3 regions of the Vibrio coralinecrosis genome follow, and region 3 is predicted to be linked to each of the others. Evidence: predicted binding sites of a transcription regulator. Region 3 holds the regulator's gene; each other region holds the start of a gene.

Region 1 (4,278 bases), 1.2 Mb from region 3:
TAGATCATCAGTTGTTTTCGGCCCATGAGCACGCTTTAGAACATAAAGCGTGCCCTAAGTGCCAGTCTGAACAGCGTGAAGGCGAGCTACAACTTCGCCACGGCAAGCACGGCCCGTTTTTGGGCTGTAATCAGTATCCAACCTGCGACTTTATCCAACCTTTATATCAGAATGACGGCCATATCATTAAAGAGCTGGGCGTCCCCTGTCCTGAGTGCTCGAATGAATTGGTGCTCCGCCAAGGGCGTTACGGTATGTTTATTGGTTGCAGTCATTATCCGCACTGTGACCATATCGAGTCGCTTGAGCAACCGACTGAACAAGAGGTTCAGGCAGAACATGCGTGCCCGGAGTGTGGTAAAGGTCATTTAGTCGAGAGGAAGAACCGTTTTGGCAAAGCCTTCTTTGCCTGCGATAACTACCCAAAATGCAAGTTTGCGGTCAATCAGCCGCCAGTTAAGGGTAAGTGCGAAAAGTGTGGTTTTCCTTTATTGATCGAGAAGAAGTTCGCTAGTGGGATGAAACATCAGTGCGCTGACCGAAAATGTCATCATACCCAGAGTGAACAATAAAAACGGCGCTGAAACAGCGCCATTTTTGTTTTTATTAATTTTGCGATGACTAGTGCTTAATGTGACGCGCGATCTCATGAACCGCCGCGAAAGCATTCGCGTCTAAGACTTCTGCCAGAGCAGATAATTGACGTTGCAGTTCACCACTGTAATCACCACACACGTTAATGTGGCCCATCTTGCGTCCTGCGCGCTTTTCTTTCCCATACCAATGAACGTGACATCCAGGCATAGCGAGCACGCTTTCTGGCAGGGTATCTTCACCGAGGATATTGATCATCGACGTTTCGCGGATCAGCTTGGTGCTACCCAGTGGCATACCACACACTGCTCGTAAGTGATTCTCAAACTGACAGGTTTCTGCACCTTGTTGTGTCCAGTGGCCAGAGTTGTGGACACGAGGTGCAATTTCGTTGACCAGTAAGGTGCCATTCAAATCAAAGAACTCAAGGGCTAGCACGCCCACATAGTTGAGCTCGTTAGCAACCGCAGTGAACATCTCTTGTGCCTGTTGTTGCAACTCAGTATCGGCAATGGCTGTTGAGACGCTCAGTACCCCGTTGGTGTGGACGTTTTCTGCAAGTGGGTAGACCGCGACTTCACCACCTTGACTGCGTGCACCGACAAGCGACACTTCACGTTGAAAAGGAACAAACTCCTCCGCAACAATTGCTTGTGTTTCGGTGGCGCCAATACACGTTTCCATCTCAGCCCATATTGCGTCTATCTGAGCAGGGTTTTTGAGTCGCCACTGGCCTTTGCCGTCATAACCACCTAACGCACTCTTTAGTACCATTGGGATACCGACATGCTCAATAGCGTGAGCAAAGTCTTCGCGTGTCTGGATCACATGGTATTTGGCGTTGTGGACCTTAGCCCTGTCCAGCAATGCTTTTTCGATTCGTCGGTCACCGCCAGCTTTGATGGCGTCGGCAGAGGGGAAGAGCTTTCCGCTTGCTTGGCAAACATCAAGAATATCATGTGGGATATGCTCGAACTCGGCGGTAATTACATCTGCTTGCTCAATCGCATTGTCCAACCCTTTGCCCAGTAGCGACTGAGTCAGCGGATGGACGATATTTTCGTTCGCAACATCATACGCAATAATATCGATGTTCAGAGGAGCGCCAGCCAGTGACATCATGCGTGCCAGCTGTCCCGCTCCAAGCACTAACACTTGCATGGGATTAGTCCTCTGCCGGGTTTGGGTTCGCTAACACGGTTTCAGTTTGCTGGTTGCGAAATGCTTCAACTTTCTCCATCACGGCATCATCATGTGTGCCGATGATCTGAGCCGCGAGAATGCCCGCATTCGCCGCACCTGCTTCGCCAATGGCCAATGTGCCTACCGCGATACCTTTTGGCATTTGAACAATTGATAGTAGCGAGTCCATCCCTTTTAATGCACGCGATTGAACAGGGACACCGAGAACAGGTAAGCTAGTGAAAGCGGCCGCCATGCCTGGTAAATGAGCAGCGCCACCAGCACCGGCAATGATGACTTTCAGGCCGCGCTCTTTAGCGCTGTTGGCATAATCAGCAAGAAGCTGCGGAGTACGGTGAGCTGACACCACTTTTGTTTCATATTCGACGCCAAACTGATCCAGCATTTCTGCTGCTAGTTTCATGGTTGGCCAGTCAGATTTAGAACCCATGATGATACCGACTTTCATCTTAAACTCCTTTAATGCAACTCTATTGATGAGCAGATAAATTTGAGCGCATTATACGGGGATTTTACTCTCAAGCAAACGTTTGCGCGAAGTTTAAATCCAGATTGACACAATTTATAAATAAATAGCTTTAGTCACTACCAATGATTGTTTGTAAACTTAGTGATTAGACAGTACATCAGACAGGAAAGAATCAGTGGATAATTTTGAGCAGGCTCTATTGGCTCTGAAAAACGGTGAAGTGATTGCGTACCCGACGGAGGGTGTGTTCGGTGTTGGTTGCGATCCTGACAACTCTGAAGCGATTCAGAAACTATTAGAACTGAAACAAAGGCCAGTGGAAAAAGGTCTGATCCTGATCGCTGCTAGCTATGAACAATTGCTGCCATACATTGACGAGTCTCAGCTGACGGATGAGCAGCTACAGAAAGTCCATCAGACTTGGCCTGGCCCTGTTACTTGGATCATGCCGTGCAGCGATAAAGTGTCGGATTGGGTTTCAGGCCAGTTTGACTCGATTGCGGTGCGTGTGACCGATCATCCTTTGGTACAAAAGATGTGTAATGCGCTTGGAAAGCCGTTAACCTCTACCAGCGCAAATTTGACCGGTGAACCCCCTTGTATGACAACCGCAGAAGTGGAGCAACAACTCGGTGATCGCTTAGTTGCAATTCTGGCGGGAGAAACGGGTGGGCGAGACAAGCCAAGTGAAATTCGCGACGCAAAAACATCCAAGGTATTAAGACAGGGTTAACCCTGCAAAGGAAGTAGAAACATGTCAGCCATCGACAAGCAAGCAGTTAAACAGTTCCTGATGGAGCTACAGGATTCCATTTGTCAGCAACTTGAACAGGCCGACGGCCATGCTGAGTTTATAGAAGATGCGTGGAGTCGTGAGCCTGGTGAACGTTTAGGTGGTGGTGGCCGCACTCGAGTGATGAAAGAGGGGGCTGTATTTGAGCAAGGTGGTGTGAACTTTTCGCACGTACAGGGAAAGGAAATGCCAGCGTCGGCTACGGCACATCGCCCTGAACTTGCAGGCCGTCGATTTGAAGCGATGGGCGTGTCTTTGGTCATGCACCCGAAAAACCCTTATATCCCCACATCCCACGCCAATGTGCGTTTCTTTATTGCTGAGAAAGATGGTGAAGCGCCTATCTGGTGGTTTGGTGGTGGCTTTGACCTGACACCTTTCTATCCGTTTGAAGAAGATGCCCAATATTGGCATAACACTGCCAAAGAGGTGTGTGCACCGTTTGGGAGTGAAGTGTATCGAGAGCATAAAGAGTGGTGTGACAAATATTTCTACCTACCTCATCGTGATGAAACACGTGGTGTTGGTGGTTTGTTCTTTGACGATTTGAATCATTGGGAGTTCGATAAGTGTTTTGATTACATCAAAGCCGTTGGTGAAGGGTATTGCCAAGCCTACCTACCAATTGTCGAGCGCCGCAAAGCAACCGAATACGGTGAGCGAGAGCGTCAGTTCCAGCTCTATCGTCGTGGCCGCTATGTTGAGTTTAACTTGGTTTATGACCGCGGAACGCTGTTTGGCCTGCAAAGTGGTGGGCGTACAGAGTCGATTCTGATGTCGATGCCACCACTGGCACGATGGGAATACAGTTACCAAGTGGAGCCGGGAACCCATGAAGCAGAGTTGTATCAGGACTACTTGAAGCCTCGCGATTGGTAACACTTTCTTCCTTATAGGGTTAATGATAGGGTCATTGGTTTGCAATGGCCCTTTTTGTTTTGAGTAGGTAAGGATATGACCCAGCAGATAGATCGTTATGCCGTTTTCGGAAACCCGATAAGCCAAAGTAAGTCTCCCTTTATACATACGCTGTTCGCTCGTCAAACCAATCAGTCACTGACGTATACCGCTGAACTGGCTCCTGTGGATGGATTTGTTGCGGCGGCTGAAACTTTTTTTGCTCAAAACGGAAAAGGATGCAATGTCACTGTGCCATTCAAGGAAGATGCTTACCGACTGGCGACACGTTTAACAGAGCGGGCTCAGTTGGCGGGTGCCG
Region 2 (4,278 bases), 1.4 Mb from region 3:
CTAGGATTATGCGCAAATTAGCTGCATGAAGGCTCGATGACGAGCAATTACTTTCTTCTTATTGTTACTGAGCATTCTCTTACGGCGGTTTGCTGCCACCGTTTTATTAAGGCGTTTTGACCGCATTTTACGTCTACTCATAAAACAACCTCCTACTATGAGTTATATCTGAATTATGGCTTTCTTATTCGAAGGTACTGATTACCTTGAGTAACTCGTCTTTTACCAGCCAATTGTTACTGTTTTAATAATGTTTGCAAGATCGCTAGCTTACGAGACTATGTGTGGGTAAGCACGCAAGAATTCAAGTGCATAATCACTAAACAGCGATAGTACACTTGAAAGCTGGCTTTTACTCTTGATTTGTTGGTGCTGCCGCTGAGCTGGCTGAAGCTGAAGAGACTGAACTTTCCGGCACTTCGATGACGGCAAGGTCGTCTATACTGATGTCGCTATTATCTGCCGTTTGTTGCTCCACATGACCGATAATACTTTGGTAATAACGGCGAATGTTCTCGACGTAGTTTCTTGCTTCATCACCGCGAGCGTAGCCATATCGAGTCTGGCTGTAGTATTTTTTCTGGCGTAGTAATGGCAAGCGATCTTTTACATCGGCCCATGAATCCGGATTGCCCCCTTGTCTTTTGGTTAGTCTCCTTGCGTCCATCATATGACCGTAGCCAACATTGTAAGAAGCGAGAGCAAACCAGATTTTTTCATGGTCATCGACAGAATCGGGTATACGAGAAACCATACGACGCAAGTAGTCTACGCCTCCTCGTACTGATTGCTTAGGGTCAAGTCGGTTTGTGACCCCGACGCTTTTAGCGGTGGGTAATGTCAGCATCATCATGCCACGAACACCCGTTGGGGACTTAGCTCGGGGATTCCAGTGTGACTCTTGATAAGCCAACGCAGCCACTAAACGCCAGTCAAACTCTTCAGAATATTTTTTAAATAACGGTGACCATTTAGGCAGTTTGGAGTCAAGGGCACGGATAAATGCGCGTGTGTCAACATAATCAAAGCTGCCGATATGACCAATATATTTTTCTTCAAGTGAGGCGAGATGGCCTGATTGTTTGGTGTAACCAAAGAATTCAATCATCAATGCATATAAGCTTTCATCTTCTGAACGGCGAACAAACCAAGAGATGGGTTGATCTTCTGTGAGTTCAAAGGCTAATGCAATATCAGGGTAGATTCGCTGCGATAGGGATACTTCGACGGAATCGGCGATAGTGAACATCAGATCACCATCAGATACCTGTTTAAGGAGATCGCTTACCTCCGCTTCAGGATCTATTTCAAATGCAAAGTCAGGATAGGCTTCTTGCTTTATGGCGTTCAGAGTCTGCTTCACATGTGAATCACTAACGATTTTTAGGGTAGGTTGATCATCTTCCCCTTCAATTTGATCAGGTTGTTTACTGAGAAGCTGTTCTAAATTACGTGGTCGCCATTGGCCCTTTTTGTAGACCACTTGTTGGCTGACATAATAATAAGCAGGGCCGGGACGGAATCGCTCCATACGCTCAGCAGATTGAGTTAAGCCAGCAGCAATAATATCAATTTCGCCTTTGGCCAGTGCAGGGTAGAGCGATGAGATTCGGTAGGCCGGCTTCATTTCCAGTTGTACGCCTAGCTCATTGGCAAACTCACGAGCCAGTTCATAATCCAATCCCGCAGGGCCATCGGGACCAATATAGTAAGACAACTGATTGTTCAAGGTGCCGACACGCAATACGCCACGCTCGCGTATTTGGTCTAAATCACTTTTAGGCTCTGATTCAATTTGACAGCCGGATAACATCAATACAGCAAACAGCAAGGCGCTAATTGATGTCCAACAGTTCAAGTAATGCTTCTTCATTCACATCATTCTCATACTTCCAGTAGGGCATTTATATCAAAGTGTCATAACAAGGCAAGACAATCAGAGTGAGTTCGGGTTAAAGATTTAAAATTAGGATTTTTGCGGTAATTCAAATTTGATGAAAAAAATGACGCAAACGGTTGCTTTTGGTGTTACATCACAAAAATAAATCCTTTATAATGCGCCCGCAAAGGAGAGGTGGAATCGGCATAGGTTTTAGAATTCTAGGGAATAGCTTCGAAGTAAAACAGCCTAACCCACTGAATTTATTCCAATATCACCTCAGGTCAGTAGACCTTAACCAATTGCATAAGAGACCTAAGTACATGAGAATTTTTCGTGGCTCCCCAGCTCTATCTGAATTTCGTGTTAACAAGCTTCTAGAGCTTTGTCGTGAATTGAGCTTGCCAGTAACAGGTATTTACGCTGAATTTACCCACTTTGCTGATCTAACGGCAGATCTAGACGCATCTGAAGTTGAGAAGTTAGAAAAGTTACTGACTTACGGTCCAACTATTGAAGAGCATGAGCCAACTGGTCTGCTGCTTCTAGTTACGCCTCGTCCAGGCACTATCTCTCCTTGGTCATCAAAATCGACAGACATCGCAAATAACTGTGGTCTGGACAAGGTGGTTCGTCTTGAGCGTGGTACAGCGTACTACGTTGAAACATCTGCAGAGCTAACTGAGCTTCAATTGGTTGAGCTAAAAGCAATTATCCACGATCGCATGATGGAAGTGGTTTTTGCTGACTTTGACTCAGCGAATGCACTTTTCCAAGTGGCAGAGCCAGCACCTGTAGCTGACGTTGACCTACTTTCTGGTGGTCGTGCTGCGCTTGAAAACGCAAACGTTACCCTAGGTCTTGCACTTGCAGACGATGAAATTGAATACCTTTACGATGCGTTCGTAAATAAGCTCGATCGTAACCCAACAGACATCGAGCTAATGATGTTCGCCCAGGCGAACTCAGAGCACTGTCGTCACAAGATCTTCAACGCAGACTGGACTATCGACGGCATTAAGCAAGAGAAGTCTCTGTTCAAGATGATCAAAAACACATTCGAAACGACACCAGATAACGTGCTGTCCGCTTACAAAGATAACGCAGCAGTAATGGTCGGTTCAGAGGTTGGTCGTTTCTTCCCGAATCCAGAAACTCGCCAGTACGGTTACAACCAAGAGAAAGCCCATATTCTAATGAAGGTGGAAACGCACAACCACCCAACGGCTATTTCTCCATGGCCGGGCGCATCTACAGGTTCTGGTGGTGAAATCCGCGACGAAGGCGCAACAGGTATTGGCGGTAAGCCAAAAGCCGGTCTTGTTGGATTTACGACTTCTAACCTACGTATTCCTGGTTTTGAACAGCCATGGGAAACAGACTTCGGTAAGCCTGGCCGCATTGTTAACGCACTAGATATCATGCTAGAAGGCCCATTGGGTGGCGCGGCGTTTAACAACGAATTTGGTCGTCCTAACCTACTAGGTTACTTCCGTACTTACGAAGAAAAAGTGAACTCTCACGCTGGTGAAGAGGTTCGTGGTTACCACAAACCAATCATGATTGCTGGTGGTATGGGTAACATCCGTGACGAGCACGTACAGAAGAAAGAGATCCCAGTCGGTGCAAGCCTAATCGTTCTTGGCGGTCCTGCAATGAACATCGGTCTTGGCGGTGGTGCTGCTTCTTCAATGGCATCTGGTCAATCAGCTGAAGACCTAGATTTCGCTTCAGTACAGCGTGAAAACCCAGAGATGGAGCGTCGCTGTCAGGAAGTGATCGACCGTTGTTGGCAGCTTGGTGAACAGAACCCAATCGCATTCATCCACGATGTAGGTGCGGGCGGTATCTCTAACGCACTTCCTGAGCTTGTAGACGATGGCGAGCGTGGTGGTATCTTCCAACTGCGTGACGTACCAAACGACGAGCCGGGCATGAGCCCACTTGAGATCTGGTGTAACGAATCTCAAGAGCGTTACGTAATGGCAGTTGCGCCAGAGAACATGGAAGTATTCGATGCGATCTGTAAGCGTGAACGTGCACCATACGCAGTCGTAGGTGTGGCAACAGAAGAGCGTGAACTGAAACTTGAAGATTCACACTTCGACAACACGCCAATTGACATGCCAATGGATGTGCTTCTTGGTAAGACGCCTAAGATGCACCGTGATGCGAAAACGCTAAAAGCAAACAACCCGGCGGTTAACCGTGACGGCATCGAGCTGAACGAAGCCGTGGATCGCGTTCTACGCCTTCCAACGGTTGCAGAAAAAACATTCCTTATTACTATCGGTGACCGCACCGTTACTGGCCTTGTTGCACGTGACCAAATGGTTGGCCCTTGGCAGGTTCCAGTAGCTAACTGCGCAGTAACCGCAGCAAGCTACGACACTTACCAC
Region 3 (4,278 bases):
ATCTTAGCGCGCATACGTCTTATTAGAACATCAATGGTGCGATCATTCGGCGCATCAACTCGATGGCTAATCATATTCAAGATACGTTCTCGGCTCAGGACTTGATTTGGGTATGATGACAAAGCAACTAGCAATTCATATTCTGCTTTAGTCAGCTTCACTGGCTCACCATTTTTACTCAATGCTCGACGCTGCACATCAAAGGTCCACTCCGCAAAACGTACAATATTGCCATCATCTTTTTTCTGCTCACTCAGCTCATCAGCACTTCGTACTGCCGATATACGCCAAAGGAGATTTTTAACCCGAACAAGCAGCTCTCGAAGTTCAAACGGTTTAGTGACGTAATCATCGGCCCCCATCTCAAGACCAACAATTTTATCAATGCTATCCGTACGTCCTGTAACGAGGATAATACCAATATCAGACTGACTGCGAAGCTCACGAGTGAGCATTAGCCCATCTTCACCAGGTAGGTTAATGTCAAGCATCACCAAATCAACCGCATGATTTTGCAGTGTATCGCGCATTTGCTCTCCACTTTCCGCTTCACTCACTTGGTAACCTTCATTCTGAAAGTAACCAACCAGTTTACTGCGAGTGGCGGCATCATCCTCTACAACTAATACGTGATAGCTCATTTACACCACTTAATTACATTTTGAAATTGTCTCTCATTCATTCTATTCATAATCAGTCACATTTCTAGCTTTTGACCGCTTTCAAACCAGAAAGGCGATGTTTTATTGATTCAAAACAAACCTCGCTTAGGCCATTAATAACTTTCCATTTTTGCACTCAATCTGAAACAACCGCCATTACCGCTATTCATTTTTATTCGTTAAACTGATAAATAGAATTTCCAGGAGTCTTAACCAATGCAAGAAATCAAAGCATTCAACGAAAAACGTGCTGAAATCTACTGGTGGTTATCCAGCCTGTTTGCCAAGGAGTTAACAGAGGAAAACCTCCAGCAGTATCACTCAGAAGAAATCCGTTCCTTTCTGACTGGGCTGGGAGAAAACCCTCATCTGAAGTCAGCCATAAACAAATTAGTCGATGCACTCAATCGTCTTATCGATCGCGAAGATGCCCAGCTCGAACTGGCCGCTGACTTCTGCGATTTGTTTCTAAAGTCAGACAAAGACTCAGCGCTACCCTACGCTTCCGTGTACATAGGCAAATCTGGGCTTCTCAATGATCAGCCTGCAACAGACATGGAACAGCTAATGGCCAAACACGGCATTGAAGTTGATAAAGCGCTGAATGAACCTGCGGATCACCTCGCGATTGAGCTCGACTTTTTAGGAAACTTGATTATCCGCTCCAACGAGTTAGAACAAGAACGCCACATGGAAGATGCTTTTATCGAACAGGAACAGTTTATTCATAAACATCTTTTAAGTTGGCTTCCACAATTCACTAGAAAGTGCCAAGCTTTAGATGAATTTGGGTTTTACGCGGCAACAGCTTCATTACTGATTGCGTTTCTTGAACTTGATTGCACCTATCTTAAAGGTGAATAACCTTATTGTTGATCTGTGATTTAAAACTTATCACACCTTCGTTTTTTATTTGCTCTTCTTCTGTTTGCGGTCTAGAATCGTGACCGCAAACGATAAAAATGAACGAACTAGAGACAAACCGCTGAATAAAGCGGTTTTTGTGTTTCTGATACTTTCTGCCGAATTATTCTACACTCTGAATATACTTCCTGGCAGTCATCGACAGGACAGAACCTTATGGCCACTATTAAAGATGTGGCACGCCTAGCTGGCGTGTCAACTACAACAGTTTCTCACGTGATCAATAAGACGCGCTTTGTTGCTGAAGCAACACAAGAAAAAGTCATGGAAGCCGTTGCCGAATTGAATTATGCACCAAGCGCGGTCGCACGAAGCTTAAAATGTAACAGCACTCGAACTATCGGTATGCTTGTTACCCAATCGACCAACCTATTCTTTTCTGAAGTCATCGACGGCGTAGAAAGCTACTGTTACCGTCAGGGCTACACATTGATCCTGTGTAATACTGGTGGCATTTACGAGAAACAGCGTGACTATATCCGTATGCTAGCGGAAAAGCGCGTAGATGGCATCCTCGTTATGTGTTCTGACCTCACAGAAGAATTAAGTGAGATGCTAGACCGCCATAAGGATATTCCAAAAGTGGTCATGGATTGGGGACCTGAAAGCTCTCAAGCCGATAAAATCATCGACAATTCAGAAGAAGGTGGCTACCTAGCGACTAAATATCTGATAGACAATGGCCACAAAGATATCGCTTGTCTCAGTGGTCACTTCGAAAAAGCTGCATGCCAAGAGCGCATCCAAGGTTTCCGACGAGCGATGGATGAAGCCAACCTCTCTGTCAACGAAAACTGGATTCTTGAAGGTAACTTCGAGTGTGATACCGCTGTATTGGCTGCCGATAAAATTGTCGCTATGGACAACAAGCCAACTGCCGTATTTTGTTTCAACGATACCATGGCATTAGGTTTAATGAGTCGACTTCAGCAAAAAGGTATTCGTGTTCCTGAAGATATTTCTGTGATTGGATACGACAATATTGAACTTGCCGAGTACTTCTCACCACCACTAACCACAGTCCACCAACCTAAACGTCGCGTTGGTAAAAATGCGTTTGAAATTTTACTTGAGCGCATCAAAGACAAAGAACACGAGAAGCGTGTATTCGAAATGCACCCTGAGATCGTTGTGCGCGATACCGTATACAACTTAAACAAATAGCATTAGCTGTCATCCGACTGATAGCTCAATCTATTGGTCGGACATATCATTTTAAAGCAATTTACTTGAACCAAGATCACATTTGATCAATCAAGATGTGATACTTACCTCAAATTTTATTTATCCTTAAAATGTTCGACTAATGCCACGAACAGGGCAAACCACTTCGAAAGAGTGGGACGCAAAGCTTCCGGCCTGACTCAGGAGACTGAAAGGTAGCGGGGTTGCCGATGGGCAAAGATGCAAACGATCCGTATCGTTTAAAACAACACTCTATAATCTTTCTAGAACTCAGGGATTAGCGAGTGAATTTTATTTCGGTATGACACCTTACTGACACTTTATCTGCATTATTTTGCTAATCTCTCGGACCTGAATTTGGTGGCGTATAATAATATACACCGAGATAACACAGCATGGATAAACCAATACTTAAAGACTCGATGCGACTTTTTGATCAGCTTGGTCGTATAAAGTCACGTTCGATGTTCGGTGGATTCGGAATCTTCGCAGACGACACAATGTTCGCATTGGTAGTTAACGATAAACTCCATATCCGCGCCGACGACAAGCTGGCTAATCAATTCAAATCTGAAGGCTTAGAACCCTACGTTTATAAAAAACGAGGCTTTCCCGTCGTTACCAAATATTTTGCTTTAACGGATGATGTAGCTTCTTGCCATACTCGTGCCCTTGCGTTGGCACAAAGTGCGTTGGCCATTGCCAAAAAAGAAAAAACATCGCAAGCGAAGACTCGACCAAATCGCCTCAAGGACTTACCTAACCTCCGCCTTGCAACCGAGCGAATGCTCAAGAAAGCAGGAATCGAGAGCGTGGAAAATCTAGAGGAAGCGGGCTCTGTAGAAGCGTTTAAAGCTATTCAGGCAACCCACTCAGCGGATGTTTCACTCGAACTGCTCTGGGCTCTAGAAGGGGCTATCAATGGCAAACATTGGTCAGTCATTCCTCCTGAGCGCCGTCAGGAGTTAGTCAATAAACTCAATAGTTAAGTCGCTAATTGTTTAAAAGCCAACCGAATAGGTTTAATGCCGATCGTTTTAGAGACTTGAACGATCCTGAGATCGTATGATAATCCCCACTAACAAAGTTAGTGGGGATTTTTTATGTTTGCTCAAGAGCTGCTTTTGGCACATGAGACTATCGAGGATGGTAAAAACTATGAGTCTGTAGTTAATGCCATTCAGCTTGAATGGATAGAACAAGCTTTGCTTGATACGTCTAAAGCAAGCATTAGAAGGCGACGCTTACCAGCGCAACAAGCCGTCTGGCTCGTCATTTGGATGGGATTGCAACGGAATAAATCAATCAAAGAAGTATGCAGTTCTCTTGACCTAGCTCTCCAACCTAAGCCTCAGGATTCTTGGTCTCGTGTTGCACCTAGCGTACTTACTGACTCTAGGCGACGTTTGGACGAAGCTCCTCTCGCTGCTTTGTTTAAAACCTCTATGGCGGCATGGGAGAGCGACGCGCTAGTAAAGGATAAGGCGCTAGGGCTAAACATTATGGC

The links. Region 3 encodes PurR, which represses purine synthesis genes. Its sites were predicted from a motif close to TNANGNAAACGTTTNCNTNA; they were not measured.
Region 1: the regulator PurR is predicted to act here: its motif matches at 2,316-2,335, upstream of purE (5-(carboxyamino)imidazole ribonucleotide mutase).
Region 2: the regulator PurR is predicted to act here: its motif matches at 2,005-2,024, upstream of purL (phosphoribosylformylglycinamidine synthase).

The regions. Positions count from the first base shown of each region.
Region 1 is NZ_CP024627.1:68,438-72,715, forward strand. It holds gene CTT30_RS00285 (DNA topoisomerase family protein) at 1-572, shown strand, start outside; gene CTT30_RS00290 (5-(carboxyamino)imidazole ribonucleotide synthase) at 622-1,755, opposite strand; gene purE (5-(carboxyamino)imidazole ribonucleotide mutase) at 1,760-2,245, opposite strand; gene tsaC (L-threonylcarbamoyladenylate synthase type 1 TsaC) at 2,442-2,999, shown strand; gene hemF (oxygen-dependent coproporphyrinogen oxidase) at 3,021-3,938, shown strand; gene aroE (shikimate dehydrogenase) at 4,014-4,278, shown strand, end outside.
Region 2 is NZ_CP024627.1:764,257-768,534, forward strand. It holds gene CTT30_RS03470 (hypothetical protein) at 7-141, opposite strand; gene mltF (membrane-bound lytic murein transglycosylase MltF) at 353-1,873, opposite strand; gene purL (phosphoribosylformylglycinamidine synthase) at 2,203-4,278, shown strand, end outside.
Region 3 is NZ_CP024627.1:2,168,078-2,172,355, forward strand. It holds gene torR (two-component system response regulator TorR) at 1-641, opposite strand, end outside; gene torD (molecular chaperone TorD) at 879-1,526, shown strand; gene purR (HTH-type transcriptional repressor PurR) at 1,743-2,750, shown strand; cyclic di-GMP riboswitch class I at 2,896-2,982, shown strand; gene CTT30_RS10100 (TfoX/Sxy family DNA transformation protein) at 3,167-3,760, shown strand; gene CTT30_RS10105 (IS4 family transposase) at 3,875-4,278, shown strand, end outside.